One region of the Bacillus seohaeanensis genome, then DNA from elsewhere that is predicted to be linked to it. Evidence: riboswitches for the same ligand, from Rfam matches in the RefSeq annotation. Region 1 holds a riboswitch; the other holds the start of a gene.

Region 1 (9,283 bases):
CGTAAATTCTATACTTGTCTATTAATGGTGAGAACCACGATAAGGTCATTGGATTGATACAATTGCCACCCTGAAATATAAAAATCGGTTTCCCTTCTGGTGGGCCTGATACAAGAAGATGCGTTTTTCCATAACTTGTCTCAACATAAATTCGTTCGACATTAAACGTAAATGATTTTATATACCGTTCATAGTGTTGGGTGATAAATCGTTTTCCCTCTTCACTTTTATAAATAGTTTCTTTTCCCATAATGCCCCCCAGTCTTTAGTAAAGCCGTTCACAAAGAAAACAAGAGAAATTAGCAATAAGACATTTATAAGGTTCATTATACTAATCAACCCTAACACTACTAATTACGACAATTTCTTCAACTCTCCTGCTTTCTACAATAAACTTCAACAAAAGAAGCGTTAATACAGGAAGAAATACGTTTCTGTTAACTGATTCGTCTAAGCACATTAAGTATTAGTAAAATATGTAAAAAAGCTCACTCAAAGAGTAAGCTTAACCCCCGGTATAAACGCTATCACATGTTTCCGCTTTTGGTTCATAATAACAATGATTTTTAAATTGACCAGCAAAAGGTTGATCGTACCAAGTTGGAGGGCATGGAGCATATGGATTAAAATACCAAAGAGCATATTTCCCTGGGTGTTGTCTCCAATACTTCAAATTCTTTTCTGCTAATTTTTTATCAACAGTTCTCGCTCTTTGATAAAACACATTACCTTTTTGGACAGCTTCAAAAGAGTAATTTCCTCCTTGTACTTGATAAATGACGTGTGGAATGGTTCTTAAATCTTTAAAATCTAAACAATTTGCTTTAAGACGATTAACAATTACATTACCAACATATAACATTCCTTGTTTTCCTTCACCCTCGGCTTCCGCTCTCATCATCCTCGCCATTAAGGCAACGTCTGAACTTCGGTAATTTACCCTTGGCATTTTTTCACCTCCAAACTATACTATGAAAAAAACCCTATATTAATGTTTGATGTTCAGGCTGTTTTCTAAAATATTATTACGTTTACCAACAATTGAAAATGCAGAGTGGATTGGAGCAGAAGACACTCGCCCCCCACGGGATACAGAGGAAAAGTCGAGACCGAACAGACGGAACGGTCCAAACAACCTTTCCGAAAACAGGCATTATTTATAAACGAGAAGGTTTTTTCTCCAAAATACCTTTAAAGCTATCTTTGTAATAAAACAACAAATAACCATAAGTGATGACAAGAACTACTGCTAAAAGAAGGAGCGAAGGGTCCAAGAACAAATGGAGTAAAAAAATGTTGGCTATAATGGGAGACAATAATGCAAGGGCTAGTGGGACGAACAGGTTGATTAGGAGCAAAATTCCACATATAATTTCTAAAGTTTTTTCTGCAATTAATAAATAGTCCAATTCAAATAATGCCATTGCTTCGGGGCTAGTTTCTATAAACGGTTCCAATCCAAGGAAGACAAAATAACCGTTGACACCTGCAACTAAAAAAATTACTCCTAAAAATAATCTGCATAGTTGCATAAATATATGAGTCAAAGTGCACACCTCCTACTAAGTACGTTCAAAAATCAGGGAAGTGCGTTATGTCCTGCATTCCGTTGCTCGAACTACAGTCAAGTCCCCCTCTATATAAGTAGTAAGAATACCTTAAATATATATATGTTAACGAGGGAACTAAACATTCTATTTGCAGCTTGAATAATTGAAAAAACGCACTATTTTTCATATGCCTTTTCAAAATACCAGAATGAGAGAATACCATATAGTGGAACGGAGATAATCATACTAATAGCTAGATTGACAACTTTTAAAAAAGTATTATCGCGGACATTAAATAATAAAAGTAGCAGCGAATCGAATAGTGTAAATAGAAAAATCCCGATAATCATTATACCTATTGGGATCCCGCGGACTTTACTAAATGCAATATATTCAAACCCTTTTATAACCGACTTTTTATTTAGGCTCTTTTCTCATAGATTGTTGTTTTGGCTTATGAATTCAGCCCGTTGATTTCCGCTACAGGCACTTGCTTTCCGTGGGGAGGAATGGGAGCCTCCTCGGCTTCGCCTGTGGGGTCTCCCACTTCCCTCTCTTCCCACAGGAGTCAAGTGCCCTCCGCTCCAATCAACTCAGTGGGGTAAACTTAGTTTTCCGTCAAAAAGCAACAATCTTTACGAAAATAGCCTTTATTTATAAGGAATAATACGGAAAGCACCGTTATGGATAAGATAATCCCTTTCACTTCCCCGTGAAAATTATTGACTTCGCCCACTATTAAGTCGCCAGCTAATACGGTAAAAAGAGCAAACAGTGCAGCAAAACAAAAACAAATGAAGAGATAATAACAAAATTTCATGAAAGATACTATTAATCTCGAATCTTCCTTTTTCGTTGACTTTTTTTCTCTTTGATCTTTGTCGTTATTCACCACCATCCTCCAAAAAATGATCAAACATGGATTTTTTGCTTATTAAACAATCTACCCTTAATGAAATCCGCCTTATTACTCATTTGGAAAAATTTGATAACATAAGTTTATCATAGGTCACATCCGTTGAGAATAGGCCGCTTTCAATAATCATGTTTCTGATCGTTGCATCGTTAGCGCGATACCTGGTGTGGTCGGGGAACGGAAAACATTTCAAATAACGAAACCGATTACGCATGAAGAACGTATAAAAATAGATAAGGGAGGAATCGAATAAATGAATGTTTCCGAAATGAAATGCCAAAGTTGTGGAGGAAATTCCTTTGTAGAAGCAACCGATTTTATAAACCTTCGCCCACTGGGTAAAAAAATGGCGTTTGGTTCTGAGAAAATTTACACCGTTTGTTTGGATTGCGGGGAAGTTGTCTCCATAAAAGTAAAAAATCCAGAAAAGTTAAAATAGTGCACTTCTCCAGTTGATAGATGATTAAAATGAAAGGAGCTTATCAGGCTCTTTTTTTATGATGTACCAACAATGCTAAACCTCATGATAAAGATAGACCCCTCCTCCAACACGGAAGGGGGCCTTTCTATTATACTATCTTCGTCTTTCCACATTCCTGACATTTTCGATAAAACTTACCATCTTCCATTCTCGATTTAAAGACATTGTTGCCACACTCACATCTACCACTATGTTCATCAGGCTCGTCTTTATAGTAAACCGTTACTCCTTCATTTTCGTTTGTCATAAGGCAAAAACTCCTTTACTAGTTCAAGTTTTTCATGGAATTATTATAACATATGAAAAGGAGCGAACTGAAAAGCCGATGCTCCTTTAATAATTAATTTATGACTAATAATAAAGTTATAGTTAGCTAGCTTTTAACTGAACGAAAAGACACCCCTAGACCCCTTCTTTTTCAAAACGGTTGATATCACGGTTATGGCCGATGACAATTAAAATATCTTCCTGCAAAATAGCTTCCTCTGCCGCAGGGGAAACAATAACATCTTTTCCTCTTTGAATAGCTATAATATTGCAGCCATATCGTGCTCGTACATCTAAATCCAGTATTGTTTTGTTTGCTACCTTTTTAGAAGCATATACCTCCACAATGCTGTGCTCCTCCGATAATTCAATATAATCAATAATTTTATCCGACGTAATATGATGAGCAATTCTTCTAGCCATATCCTTCTCTGGATGTATAACCTTATCGGCACCAATTCTGTCTAAAACCTTTTGGTGATAGAGATTAGAAGCTTTGACCCAAACCTTTTTAATCCCTAATTCTTTGAGTAAAAGAGTAGTTAGTACACTCGCTTCAATATTTTCCCCAAATGACACAATAACATGGTCAAAATTTCGGAGTCCAAGTTGCTTAATAACACTTTCATCCATAGCATTGGCTTGTACTGCGTGTGTCGCTCGCCCCATATATTTGTCTACTACCTCTGCATTACGATCAATCGCTAATACTTCCATCCCAAGCGTACTTAATTCTTCTACCAAATTCCCGCCGAAACGGCCTAAGCCTATGACTGCAAACTGTTTTTTCATGCTAATCTCCTCCGTAAAATATCCCGCTAGTTATTGCTTATCTTCCATACCTTCCTTAGCAAAAAATGAACACAAAAAAACCACAAGGAACGAAGCCTGTGGTTTGTCACACAAGTATGTATCCCCCAAAACGCTTACGAGGTTAGCTGTCGGATTCGGGTTATGGAAGTAACCCTACCTTCTACCTGAAGGATTCACCCCGAGTAGAAAACGTCTCTACTATTTGGGTCCCCCGCTCCATTAGGATTAAGCGAAAAAAATTATAGAATTGATAATGAATATATTACGCTTGTGTTTTTTAAATGTAAATACATTAAAAACGTCAAATAAGTTAATAAACAGGGAAATTTAGGTAAAATTATAGCAAATTATAAATTTCTCTTACTTTTTTCCTAGAACGTTTACTAATTTTACAATCTACCTTTCTTCATACTATTGGTAAAAGTACTGGAAAAATCAATTATGTCCTCTAGCGAAATGTTTCTTTGTATACATTAAGGGAGAATAGAAAAAGCCTTGCAGAGTTGATACAAAGCTTTTTCTATATGTTAGTGAAACAATCCAGATTCTTTTGATTTTTCCATGAATGTTTTAGCCTTCCTCCCTATTGGACCTTTAAGGACGGTTCCGACTAACAAGGCAGTGAAACCAAAAATCATTAGAAACAGGAGATCGCGATAAACTCTTTCCCAAACAATGCCTCCAACCGCTTCTCTCATTAAATCAATCGCATAAGAGAAAGGTAGGAATGGATGAATCGTTTGGAAGAATTTAGGTAGCAAAGCGACAGGATAGGTGCCTCCAGCTCCAGCAATTTGCAGAACGAGTAACACAATCGCCATCGCTTTTCCTACATTCCCAAATACGGAAACGAGGGTATAGACAATCAACATAAACACCAAACCGCAAAGCAATCCAAATAAGATAAACCATAACCGTTCCGCGATATCAACCCCAATAATGAAGATATCTCCCGATGCTACCACAAGGGCTTGAAGTAGCCCAATACTAATGAAAGTAAAAAGTTTGCCAAAATAGATTTGTTTATCAGTTAAACTTTCTGAATTTATTACATCTGTAGCTAACAGGGATATTAGTAGCAGGGCGCCGACCCATATTGCAAGCACTGTATAAAAGGGAGTCATGCCTGTTCCGTAGTTAGCGATAGGAAATAAACTATTTTTATTGAGTTGAACGGGTTCCTCGAAAAATCCTTGCTCTGCATCTGGATCATTTTGCAGTAGCTTGATTATCTCATCAATATCTGTTTCCCCCTGGATTTCTCGAATACGCTTAGCTAATTGCTTAACTTTTTCGTTGACGTATGGAAATTCACCTGTTATATGCTTGAGAATTTCTTTCCCTTCTCCTAGGTTTCCTTCTGTATTAGAGAGAAGTTTTTCCACTTCTGGTAAAGTAGATTGTATCTCTATCAAGATTTCTCTAGCATCCCCCAACGTTTGCTTGGCACTAGCTACTTCTTGCTCGACAGTAGGTTCAATATTTTCCTGATACTCTTTGACAAATGCATCGATTTCAGTTGCTGTCGTATTCGCTTTTTCCTGCAATTGAGCGATAAAACTATCCACTTCCTGTTGTTTATCAGCAAGAAAAACCGTTATCTTTTGACCATCTTCTTGTATTGTCTGCATTGCCTTCTTCAAAACAGCTAATTGTTCTAGAGCCTGATTGATTTGTTCTTGATTTTGGTTCTGCTCTTGAAGCTGACCTGTACTTTCTTCCCCTTGTTCCCTATTATTCTGCTTTTGAAGTTGCTTTAGTGCAGCCTCCACTGCTTCTAAATTCTTCATGGAATTTACTATTTGCCCATCAATCTGTTCACTAATTTGCTTTCCTTGACTCAAATTAATATCAGAAGATTGTACATTACTAATAAAATCATTCACTTTTTTCGCCATAGCTTGTACCTGTGCTAAATCCTGTTGAACTAGAGGAGCAATTGCATTCAAGCGATCCTCCGCTTTCTTTAAGAATTCCGTCGTGTTATCTATGGTCTGCAATCCATCACTTGTTACTCGATTTGCTTTTGGAATCAGTGCCTGTGCATCATCAATAATCCCCTGAATACTTTGTACATCTGACAAAGATCCATTTAATACATCATGAATCTCCGGAAACTTTTTTTCCATTTGAAAAATATATGCTTCAAATTTCTTTATATCTGGAAGGTCCTTTTCTATTTCAAGACCTAGATTATTAAACATATCAAAAATAGTACCATTGACTGTGGAAATAAAATTGCTCGTAATTTGATCCACAATCCCCCCTGCACCTGATTCAGTGATTTTAGGTGCAATTGCATTGATTTTTTCATTAACATAATATTCTACACTTGCCTTCTCCGGTTGATCATTTATGACTGTACCCAACTTTTCAGAAAAATTTCTTGGAATAATGATGACGGAAAAATAGTCTCCGTATTCCACCTTATCCATCGCTTCCTCACGATTAACAAACTGCCAATCCAGCTTATGGTTCTTCTTCAGTTCTTTAACTAGTTCATCTCCAATATGTATTTCCTTATCACGAACTGTAGCTCCCCTATCTTCATTAACAATTCCTACCGGAAGCTCATCCGTCTGACTATAGGGGTCCCAGGAAGCCTCAATATTAAACCAAGCATATAAAGACGGCAATAACGTTAAGCCCCCAATGAGTATCGCTGCAACCCAATTGGTAGCAATATTCTTTACATCCTTTGTAAAAATGCCCCAGATATGTTTCATCCTAACCTTCCTATCTTTAGGGTAGATTCTAGATGTCCCTCATTTTACTTCAATATTTAGTATGCATTTTTTGATCTCACTTATTAACAGGATATGGTTTACCATAACGTTAAATAGGGATCCGTTGTTTATAATAGCCACTCTTGTTCAATCTCTAGAGGGAAAATCACGATATTCTCTAAGTCATGATTTTCACCTTCTGCACCTTTTGATAGATTCACCTGTTGAAAATAGGGGTATTAAAAACTTCAACTATAAAATAGACGCTTATCCTAATTAAAGGAAAAAGCGCCCTTTTCTTAAATAACGATAGTGCTTTAATTTATGGAGAAAACTCACTACTATTTGGCATAGCATAATAACTCGTAAGTACTTATAAAATTAAAAAGAGGTTTGGTCCTAAAAGTTGCTTTTTAAGAGTTCTTTTTAGGATAATTAATTTTACCAATACCTAGTTCTTTCCCCTCCCTATAGATGGCTTTAATGAAACTAATAGTCATCAGTAGCATGATAATAGAGAAAGGTAAAGCAGCAATAATCATTGTGTTTTGCAAGGCTTGAAGTCCCCCTGTATATAGAAGAGCAAGTGCTGTAGCGGAGAGCAGTATGCCCCAAGTTAGTTTAATGGTATTACCCGGGTTTTGCGCCCCACCAGTAGTCATCATCCCTAAAACAAATGTTCCTGAATCGGCAGAAGTAATAAAAAACGTTCCAATAAGCGTAATAGCGACAATCGAAGCAACCATGCCTAATGGGTAATTAGAAAAAACACCGAATAATGACTCTTCTGTTGCAAGAGAGGAAATAACATCAATCCCATTGTGTTCAAGTGAAATTGCTGTTCCTCCAAAAGTTGCAAACCACAAGAACCCAACGACTGACGGAACAAGTAGAACAATAAAGACAAACTCTCTTATGCTCCGTCCCTTAGAAACTCGAGCTATAAATATACCTACAAATGGCGACCATGCAATCCACCATGCCCAATAGAATATCGTCCATGCATTAATCCACTCTCTTACCCCTTCATTAAGTGGAGCTATCCGAAAACTCATAGCTGGAAGATTCTGCACGTATGCTCCAATCGAACTCGTAAATAAATTTAATATAAATAACGTTGGTCCAATAATAAAAAGTAACCCCAACAATAAGACAGCTAAAGCCATGTTCGTATTACTTAAGATTTTAATTCCTTTACCTAAGCCTGTCCAAGCCGAAAACATAAAGAGGACGGTAACAATAGCTATAATAATACATTGCATGATAAAGTTAACAGGTATATCAAACAAAAAGGATAATCCACCATTGATTTGGACAGCACCGAAACCAAGTGTTGTAGCTACCCCTATAACGGTAGCGATCACAGCAAGAATATCAATAACCTTCCCGACAATCCCATCCGCACTCTTTCCGATAATTGGATGTAAGGTGGCACTAATTAGTCCAGCTTTGTCGTGTCTGAAATTAAAGTAAGCTAATACTAGTGCCACAATCCCGTATATTGCCCATGCGTGAATCCCCCAATGAAAATAGGTAAATCTCATGGCATCTTTTATCGCTTGTTCCGTACCTGTTTCCCCCGTAGGAGAGCTGATTGCATAATGACTGATAGGTTCAGCTGTTCCCCAAAACACAAGCCCTATCCCCATTCCGGCACTGAACAACATGGCAATCCAAGTAGGCCTGGAGAATTCAGGCTCCTCTCCTGGCTTACCGAGTTTGATTCTTCCTACTGGGGTAATTAAAAATGCCAAACATACTAAGACAAATAGTGTCACCACAATTAAGTAGTACCACCCCAATTTATTTGATATAAATGCTTGAACATCCGTTGTAATTGTCTCTAACCCCTTCGGCCACAAGACACCTACAATAACAAGAACCAACACAATTCCTGCCGATATTTTGAATACAGGTGTGAATTTTTTTAACATTATATGAAGGACTCCTTTCTGCTAGAAAATGACACAATTGTCCTCCCCATAAACATTAATACATCGCTGAAAAGGTGGGACCGGGAGTTTTAAAAAATGGTCTATGACATTATTATCTTTAGGACTATTACTTTTATTCACCTTTTCTCAAACCCGGGCCCTTTTGGTTATTTTTATAGAAGGAAAGCAATCTGATTTAAAAAGCATAAAGCAATGGGTTACATCTAACCGAACGAAATTGTATACATTACATTTTATTAAGTTTAGAATAACTAAGTAGCAAAAACAGGCTTGATACAGGCTAGTTTTATTCGATTACTAAGTAATGATTACGATAATGAAAGGTGTCTGAAAATGGATAAACGTGTATATTTACTAACGATTGTCTCGTTTGTTGTCGGGATGATTGAATTAATTATTGGTGGCATCTTGGATTTAGTGGCAACAGATCTAGGAGTTAGTGTTGGACAGGCTGGGTTATTAATTACTATTTTTTCGGTGACCTTTGCCATTTCAGCTCCGATATTATCCGTTTTAACAGCGAAAATAGAACGGAAACGCTTGACGTTAGTCACTTTATTCGTATTTCTATTTGG
Region 2 (9,283 bases), on a different contig from region 1:
CACCTTCTCTTAAAGATTCATTCATGTATATTGGTTTAACTCCTCTACAAGTATCGAGTTAAATGGCTCATAAAAAAGAGTTGGCAATTGGTGACTTGCCTTTGGAATAAATTTCATTTTTTGTTGTTTACAGTCCTCAAACAAGCCAGATTGAGAATTAGCCCAGTCTGATTTCTTACCATAAATCAATAGCAATGGCATGGTTATTCTTTCTATTCTATCTAATCCATCATAGTACAACGACTGCTTGTAAAACTGATACCAAATTTTTGTATTTGCTTTTTCCATATGCTGAATCAATGTTTGTTGAAATTCCTTTTCTTTTGAATGCGCCTTAGCTAAAACTTTTATTAATCGATCAGGTTTATTTTTCACCATTTTCATTCCTAATAGATGCATAAGCTTAAGCGATTGACTTGTTACCTTAGGATAGCCCCCAGCAAGTACTAGAGAAATAACAGCATCCGGGTACCGGTAAACAAACTCCTGGGCGATAATGCCACCCGCAGAATAACCGACGAGGACACAAGATGATATTCCTATATGATCTAGTATCGCTTTAATTTCTTCCACAAATGTCTCGATACTAGCGAAACTTGCAGAATTTATCGAATCCCCGTGTCCTCCTAAGTCAGGTAAAATAATACGGAAAGATTTGGATAGTGACCTCTGATTTTGAAAAACTACTCTTCCCATTCCCGGTGGATGAATAAAAACTACAGCTATCCCGTCTCCGATGTCATCATAGTAAAGATTGCGGTCAAAAAAAGTACAAGTTGGCATTGTGGATCCCCTTCTTTTTAAAAAATATATCTTTCCTGAGTAGGTTATTTCTTACTTACAGTTTTCACCTACTCACAAGGACTTAATCATTTTCCCAGAAGGGTTTCCTTTAAATATAACTGTTTTTTCTATATAGGGCTGCCCCAAAATTAGCATTAATTTTGGGGCAGCCCTAACCTGTTTAATATGCTTTTAAATTAGTCTCGCTGTTACAACCTCTTCAATAAGTTTTAACTCTTCTTCTACCTTTTGCTTGTCTTGAGTGCTAAGCTCTTGATCGACATCAATCATTGTATAAGCCCACGCTTGTTTACTGCGGTTAATCATATCTGCAATGTTTACACCAAATTTTGAAAGAACGGATGTGATAGACCCAACCATATTCGGAACATTTTTATGCATAACGGTTACCCTTGTTTTTCCGCTGTACGGAAGTTCTACATCAGGTAGATTGACAGCATGCTTTATATTCCCTGTTTCAAGAAACGATTTCAGTTGTTTTGTAGCCATCACAGCACAATTTTCTTCGGATTCCACTGTAGATGCCCCGAGATGAGGCACCGCAATAACATTTGGTAACGCAAGGACTTTTTCATTTGGAAAATCGGTAATATAATTTCGGATAATTCCTTCTTCTACAGCCATTGCTAGCCCTTCTTCATCAACAAGCTCTCCTCTTGAAAAGTTCAAAAGGGTCAATCCTTTTTTCATTTTATAAAAACTTTCTCTATTAACATAGTTTGATGTTTTTTCTGTTAACGGGATATGTAAGGTAACAAAATCACATTCTGCCCATACTTCCTCAAGACTCATAGCTCTATTCACTTCACGGGAAAGCCTCCAAGCGGCATCAACGGAAATGAATGGGTCATATGCAACAACGTCCATCCCTAACGCAAGAGCATCGTTAGCAACTAAAACACCTATTGCACCAAGCCCAACGACACCTAACTTTTTCCCTTTCACTTCTGTCCCTACAAAGCTTTTCTTTTCTGCTTCGACGAGCTTCGGAATTCCTTCACCGGCTCCGTTTAGCGTACTAGTCCATTGAACAGCAGAAAATAGATTACGAGAAGAAGTTATTAAACTAGCTAATACTAATTCTTTCACAGCATTTGCGTTCGCACCTGGTGTGTTAAAAACAACAACCCCATTTTCCGTACATGTATCAACAGGGATATTATTAACACCTGCCCCCGCCCTTGCGATTGCTTTTACAGAAGCAGGAATTTCTGTCTCATGAAGATTCATGCTTCGGATAAGCAAGCCATCTGGTGTCGGAGTGTCATTTAGTACATAAGTTTCGTCATCTTGTATAATAGATAAACCTCTTTGAGCAATTGCATTGTACGTATTAATAGAAAGCATTCGTAATTCCTCCTGCTATTATAAGAATATATTTTTTCGTAACTATTACCTATTTTCTTTTTCGAACTGGCTCATAGTATCGATGAGCTTCTGAACACCTTCAAGCGGCATTGCATTGTAAAGACTCGCTCTCATTCCACCAACAGAACGGTGGCCTTTTAAAAACATTAGTCCTTCCTGCTCGGCACGTTTAAGAAATGCCTCATCAAGTTGTTTGGATTCTGTCAGAAATGGGATATTCATGAACGATCTATTTTGTTTAGAGACAGGGTTCTTAAATAACTTGGATTCATCTAAGAAATTGTACAGCATTTGTGCTTTTTCTTTATTTTTCACCTCCATCTCCTTAACGCCACCTTGCTGTTTTACCCACTCTAAAACAAGTTTCATCACATAAATGGCAAACGTAGGAGGCGTGTTGAACAATGATTTATGTTTTACATACGTTTCATAGTTAAGCATTGTCGGACAGTTATCCGAAGCGTTGCCAACAAAATCCTTACGTACAATAACAACCGTTACCCCGGATGGTCCTAAATTTTTTTGTGCTCCAGCGTAGATAAGCCCAAACTTTTTAACATCAATGGAATCGGACAAAATATGGGAGGACATATCCGCAACTAAAGGAATATCCCCTGTTTTTGGATAACGTGAGTACCTCGTTCCTTCTATTGTATTGTTAGAAGTAATGTGAACATATTGCGACGCTGAAGAGAGATCTTGGTGAGTGTAATCTGGTATTATGTATGGATTCTCAGGAGTAATCGTGTTAATCGTTCCTTGTTTACTTGCTTCTGTGACAGCTTTTTTCGACCAGCTGCCAGTAATGATGTAATCTGCCGATTGATGCGGTCGCAACAAATTAAGAGGAATCATCGAGAATTGCAAAGACGCCCCTCCTTGTAAAAATAAAACATGATAATCATCAGGAATAGCGAGAAGTTCACGAAAAAGGGCTTCTGCACTTTCGATAATATTTTCAAAAGCTGCAGACCTGTGACTTAGCTCCATAACAGACATTCCCGTCTGGTCATAATTCAGTAATTCTTCCTGTACTTTCGCCAAAACAGGCTTCGGTAACACAGCTGGTCCGGCAGAAAAATTAAACACTTGTTCCATAGAAAATTCACTCCAGGTTAGTTCAGAATTTTCCCACATTATAATGAAGGCTAACACCCCCGTCAATCTGTCAATTCTGGTAAGAAAACGCTTTTATAGGGCATTTATGCATGTTTCCTACTATGTTTCATCATTAATAGAAGTTTTTGAATTTTTATGAGGTTTAGAGGGAATGGGGATTTTCAACCAAAAGTACCTAGTATCAAATTAAATAATTGTCCAGATACTTTTAGCAAGCGTTGTTGTAAGAATTTATCTCAATGGATGTTTGTAAAAAGTTATTTTCGTAAATTTTATTGTTTTTCAACTACAAACTAGGTTTTAATTGGAGCGGAGGGCACTTGACTCCTGGCGGAAAGAGAGGGAAGTTGGAGAATTGCCAAGTCCCCCTTATACTCCTTCTTTTTCAAAACGATTAATATCCCTGTTGTGACCTATAATAATTAACAAGTCATCTTGTAAAATAACCTCCTCTGCTGAAGGAGACACAATGACATCTTTGCCCCTTTGGATCGCGATAATGTTACAGCCGTATTTGGAACGAGCATCCAATTCTAATAACGATTTATTCGCTACTTTACTTGATGCATATACTTCCACGATACTATGTTCCTCGGACAACTCGATATAATCAATCATTTTATCGGAAGAAATATGATGAGCAATCCGTCTTGCCATATCTCTCTCCGGATGGATAACTTTATCCGCACCAATCCGATCTAACACCTTCTGATGATACAGATTAGAAGCTTTCACCCATACTTTTTGGACACCTAATTCTTTTAATTGCAATGTTGTTAAAATACTAGCTTCAATATTTTCACCGAAGGAAACGATAACATGATCAAAGTTACGAAGACCCAATTGTTTTAAAACTGTCTCATCCATTGCATTCGCTTGAACAGTGTGGGTTGCGATCCCCATATATTTTTCGACTACCTCCGCACTTCGATCTATCGCTAGAACCTCAACACCTAGTCCACTAAGTTCTTGAACTAAATTTCCCCCGAACCGTCCTAAACCTATTACGGCAAATTGCTTTTTCATGATGACTTCCTCCGTTTAACACATATTAATTTTAGCTTATCCCGCTATGTATGAATCATCCATTCACTACCACTATAATGAAAAAAGTGCATTGGTTTATTAGCCACACGAATATAGCCGCAAGTCAAAAGACACTATCCACAAATGACTTCGCCAAAACAGTTATCCACATGTGAATAAAAAATCAAACATTAGCACCTCAGTCACCTCTAATAATAATGCTGCTATCCACATGCAATATTTTCATAACTAAACAACAAAAAAACCACAAGGAACAAGCCTGTGGCCTTGACTAATCAATCACAAGTATACCTCTCTCAAAACGCTTACGAGGTTAGCTAACGGATTCGGATTATGAAAGTAACCCTACCTTTCGAAAGGATTCACCCCGAGTAAAATGGGTCCCCCGCACCTTAACGGATTAAGCGAAAAAGAATATGAATTTCTGATTTTTATATCATACCCCTGTAAACATGACTTGTAAATGATAAAACCCTTAGAAATAACTTGATTACAACAGTTGTTTCTAAGGGCTAATTCAAGCACTACTATTACGCAGGAGTACTCTGGCTAAATATTTGTCCAATCGCATTTTTAATAATGCTTCTCAACCCTGCATTACCCGATAGTCTAGCAATAGCTAAAGCCAAGAACAATAAAAATAACACTAAAACGGTAGCAATCAAGACTACTCCCTCCTTTCTTCCTCTAATTGCGAGAATCTACTCTTACTTTAATAGGATATGAAATAAGGGGGAAGCTTGTCTTACACTGTTACCTATTTTTTATAAAAAGGGGCACTTACTATATTCAAAAAGGCAAAAAGCATGGTGTATACTTTTTGCCTTTTCTTTATTACAATATGTCACATCAAGACACGCGATCACTAGCATCCCTTGCTGCCTGCTCAACAAACAAAATCCCCAATTCATGGTGGTCTCCCTCATACAACGCACCTTGAGTAAAGCGAATTTCATTGTTTGTTCCAATCACTTCAAGTTTGCAGTACGCACCATTTTTTTGCAATGCTCTATAAAAAGCTCGCTCATCATTTACCTCAATTCCATTAACCTTTGTTATAATTTCTCCGGTAACTAGAGCTAACTTTTCAGCAGGAGAATCTTGTAGAATATCAATAACCATTACTCCTTTTGGCTGACGGTTGTAGAAGAATGGCTTCGAGTTTTCCTCAACACGATGACGATAGGAAATCCACACTCTTCCTAAAACCGCTAAAGCCCCGGCAATGACAGAAAATAATGGTGCAAAGAAGCCCGTTATGCCAAGCGTTAAAACTAGTGCTCCTAGCCAAAATACACGATAACCTGTTTGCTTTGTACTTATTTCAGGTAATGTACTCTGTATCAACTGTTGAAAGCCAAATAGAAACGGTACGAGAAATAAAGAATAAGTACCAGATCCAATCGTAAAAACAGGCCACCATTCAAATGGGAGAGTGAATTCTCCAGTCGGTAGTAACACTAGCATTGGTACAAGCCATAATTTCTTTGATTGATGTGCGCCCACTTTTAACCCACGGGGACTTTGAATCAATCTTGGCGAAGTATTTTTTCCACCATTTCTTCTAATTAGTAACCCCTCTATTACCGTAAGAAGTCCCATCAAAATGACAACAGACCTTAGAAACCCAAAATCTATATTATCAAAGTATGTAGAAAGAAACGGTATTTCCCATTGAAAATAGTCTATTCCTATAAGGATAAAATAGGTAGAACCCATTATAATTGCTGGGGACAGAAATTGATAACGAAATGTTAACGCCAATAGAATGGTTAAAATACCGCTCACTAGAATTGCTGCCACTGGGATGACAACACCTGCAACCACTATTGGAATGGAAAACAACAATCCAAACAGTATTCCCTTTGACAATAGCACTCTAGTATCATGGTAGCCATCAAGTAATCTAGTATTAAAATCTCTACGTTCGCTTTTTACTCGAAAATAACCAGTAACTATCGCAAAAATGATTGAAAGGTACAAAATTGGATGCAAAAAAAGTTTCCCAAAACCTTTAAGTATTTCTATAATCCATTGTTCCATGAAGCATTGTCACCACCTTTAGACGCAAAATTATCATTACCTATTATTTTATCAAACTCCTCTCGTAAAGTGAACTTCAATCAGTAACGGTTCTGTTTCATTTCCTAACTAAGAAGAAATTCGTGTGATAACACCCTACACTTAGCTAACTACTATCCCTTGAGGTTAGAACTAATGTGTAGTAACCTTCACCTTTCGTTCTTCAAAGAATATAAACTGCTCGCTATTTCCAACATTTCTTTTAAAAACCCTCTCTAATCGACAGCGTTCCCTTTTTTTCCCGGGAAATGATAAAGAAAATAGTGAAAAATGAAGAAAGGTGCCTACCCCCAAGTCTTAACGCGTTTTTAGCGATTGGGAAAGGCACCAATATCCTTTTAGTTCAATCGTGTCAGGTAATCAAGTGCTGCTTGAAGCTGGAGATCATTGTCTTCGTCTTTTACTGCTTTTACTATTTGTTCTTGAAGGGCTTCTGCTGTTTTTTGATTTATTTCCCCTGTTGCAGGAAGCTTATTTTTTGCCTGGAATGCTTCAACAGCTTTTACTGTTTCTGTACTATAATAACCATCTGTTCTACCTGGTTTGAAGCCAAGTCCTTGCAGCATTTCTTGTGCATTTTTTACTTGTTCATTATTCATTTCCTTTTTTAACGTTTTTTCCACTTGCAAAGGATGTGAGTAGAAATAGTTTGGCTGACGTACTGGAATATCTGGTTTAATACCTTTCTTGTGAATCCAATTTCCATCCGGTGTTAACCATTTAAACATGGTGAGCTTAATGTTACTACCGTCTCCCATTGGAACTGCTTGCTGCACCGTTCCTTTTCCGAAGCTCTTTGTCCCTATAAGTGGATAATCCTCTGCTTCTTGTAACGCTCCCGCTAGTATTTCCGAAGCAGATGCACTTCCTTCATCGATTAATACCGTAATTGGGTATGCTTTTTTCTCTTTCTTTTTTGAATAAGAACGCATGACTTCACCACTTCGTTCTTCAATTTGAACAAATGGCTTATCTGATGTTACGAGCTCATTTGAAATTTTATCGACGCTAGAAAGAAGTCCTCCAGGATTTCCTCGTACATCAATGACTAGCCCTTTAATTCCTTGCTTTTCTAAATCTGCCAACTGTTCTTGAAAGTCTTCAGCAGTGTGTTCCGAGAAAGAAGTGATTTGAATGTAGCCTATATCTTTCCCTTCTTCCTTTTTCACTTCCGAAATAACCGTTTCAACAGGAATTTCATCTCTTTTTACCGATACTTCAATCGGCGTCGTTAATCCCTCTCTCATTACTTGCAGCTTTACTTCCGATCCTTTCTTTCCTCTAATTTTCAAAGTCGCTTCGTATAAGTCTAAGCCTTCTACACTTTCTCCATTCACTTTCACAATTCTGTCATTTGGTTTCAATCCCGCTTCCTCCGCAGGTGAATTTTTAAAAGGAGCAACAATAACTAAATTCCCATCAACAATCGTTACTTCCGCTCCAATTCCTTCAAAGGAGGAATCAAGGGAGTCACTAAATTGGGCAGCAGTTTTCGCATCCATATAAACAGAATATGGATCATTTAACGTTTTTAACATTCCTTCAATCGCACCGGCAACTAACTCACTATTGTCTACATCTTGAAAAAACTTTTCACTGATAAGTTCATAGGCAACTTCTACTTTATGAAGCTTGTCAGGCAGTTTCATTTCCCCGCTCTCTGGATTCAACATCTCGCCATTCTCTTCTGATGCACCAGGCGTTTTCCACCATTCCATCCCGCCATACATTGCTCCTGCTCCCACTAGCATCGCGATAAGGACAATTACGATTAACCTTTTAGAATCCCTCTCCATCTGTTTCCCTCCAACTTGTCTATATTAGCGGCTAAAAAAGGCAGGATAAAACTCCCTCTGCCTCTAGCAGGCTTTTCTGTAATCAAAAAGACACCACACAAAAACGCGCTTAGGCGGTGCGATGTCTTTGCTATTACATATATATGACAGCGAAGGACAAGTTATGTTAGTTGTTTAATTGGAAACAGCTACTCATTTCAGCTTTTCTCTTTTATCATCTTCCGACAGAATACCCCTTCCTCAAGGAATGTGGAGGGCGGTAGCCCAATGAGTAGGGAGGGGATGAATGTCAGTTGACGTTAGCCAAAGTTGTTAAACACCAAGAACATATGTGCTATGTTTTTCTTGTGCAGGTTGTTCTTTGAAAACTGAAGATATAGGGTTATTGCAGGAAAAACGTCTGCAACGTAAAATCTTCAACGTTCAGTCGTCCCACACTCACCGAAGTAGCGAAAACCAAGCAAAAGTAGGGAGTGTGGAGAATTCAACGTACAAGATATTGAGTAATAACCGCAGGAGCTGCGGGGGTAGCCTGCTAAAAAACTGGTGGATACACTAGTGTTCACAGCAATCCCCCACTTCAAGCGTTAGCTAAGTGGGGGTAGTTCAAAACAGTACATAAATCAAGAGCACTTTATCGTTTAACGAAAATGGTTTACTAGCGGTAGCTCGCTTTCTCAGATTCGTTCGTATAGCTGCTAGTATTTAAATACACTAGCTCCCTTTACTTTCAGTTTTGTTAAATGCGATTGTATAATCCCGCCCCACTTTTCAAATTCAACTAAGAACCCATCATGCCCAAAAACTGTTGGTATAAAATAATGAGTGCTATCGGGAATTATTTCCGTTAACACCTTTAACGACGCCTGCTCATAAATAAGGTCGCCATCGTAACTTATTCCGATTAATTCACATGGCAAATTAGCGAGAAGTTCTTTCCAGTCCTCTCGACCTCTTTTAATGTCGTGCGTGTTCATCGCTCTCAATAAAGTGAGATAACTATTTGCGTCAAACCGACTCCGTAATTTATTTCCTTGGTAGTCTAAATAGGACTGCACTTCAAACTG

What was found. A riboswitch is a leader RNA that binds a small molecule or an ion and turns the genes downstream of it on or off. The one in region 1 is predicted to bind cyclic di-AMP.
Region 2: it holds a riboswitch for cyclic di-AMP, as region 1 does, so the genes downstream of both, ACFSUL_RS01215 (potassium channel family protein) here and ACFSUL_RS14635 (potassium channel family protein) in region 1, are expected to answer to the same signal.

What each region holds. Positions count from the first base shown of each region.
Region 1 covers NZ_JBHUMF010000031.1:266,105-275,387, reverse strand. The annotation lists gene ACFSUL_RS14670 (alpha/beta fold hydrolase) at 1-250, opposite strand, end outside; gene ACFSUL_RS14665 (cell wall hydrolase) at 506-949, opposite strand; gene ACFSUL_RS14660 (DoxX family membrane protein) at 1,158-1,547, opposite strand; gene ACFSUL_RS14655 (hypothetical protein) at 2,158-2,442, opposite strand; partial or broken gene ACFSUL_RS14650 (IS1595 family transposase) at 2,522-2,662, opposite strand; gene ACFSUL_RS14645 (hypothetical protein) at 2,720-2,905, shown strand; gene ACFSUL_RS14640 (hypothetical protein) at 3,036-3,194, opposite strand; gene ACFSUL_RS14635 (potassium channel family protein) at 3,350-4,006, opposite strand; cyclic di-AMP (ydaO/yuaA leader) riboswitch at 4,123-4,269, opposite strand; gene ACFSUL_RS14630 (YhgE/Pip domain-containing protein) at 4,555-6,753, opposite strand; gene ACFSUL_RS14625 (glycine betaine uptake BCCT transporter) at 7,167-8,687, opposite strand; gene ACFSUL_RS14620 (MFS transporter) at 9,042-9,283, shown strand, end outside.
Region 2 covers NZ_JBHUMF010000002.1:126,433-135,715, reverse strand. The annotation lists gene ACFSUL_RS01230 (alpha/beta fold hydrolase) at 22-783, opposite strand; gene ACFSUL_RS01225 (phosphoglycerate dehydrogenase) at 976-2,151, opposite strand; gene serC (3-phosphoserine/phosphohydroxythreonine transaminase) at 2,197-3,270, opposite strand; gene ACFSUL_RS01215 (potassium channel family protein) at 3,661-4,317, opposite strand; cyclic di-AMP (ydaO/yuaA leader) riboswitch at 4,625-4,755, opposite strand; gene ACFSUL_RS01210 (hypothetical protein) at 4,869-5,003, opposite strand; gene ACFSUL_RS01205 (PDZ domain-containing protein) at 5,188-6,381, opposite strand; gene ACFSUL_RS01200 (S41 family peptidase) at 6,759-8,216, opposite strand; gene metX (homoserine O-acetyltransferase MetX) at 8,915-9,283, opposite strand, start outside.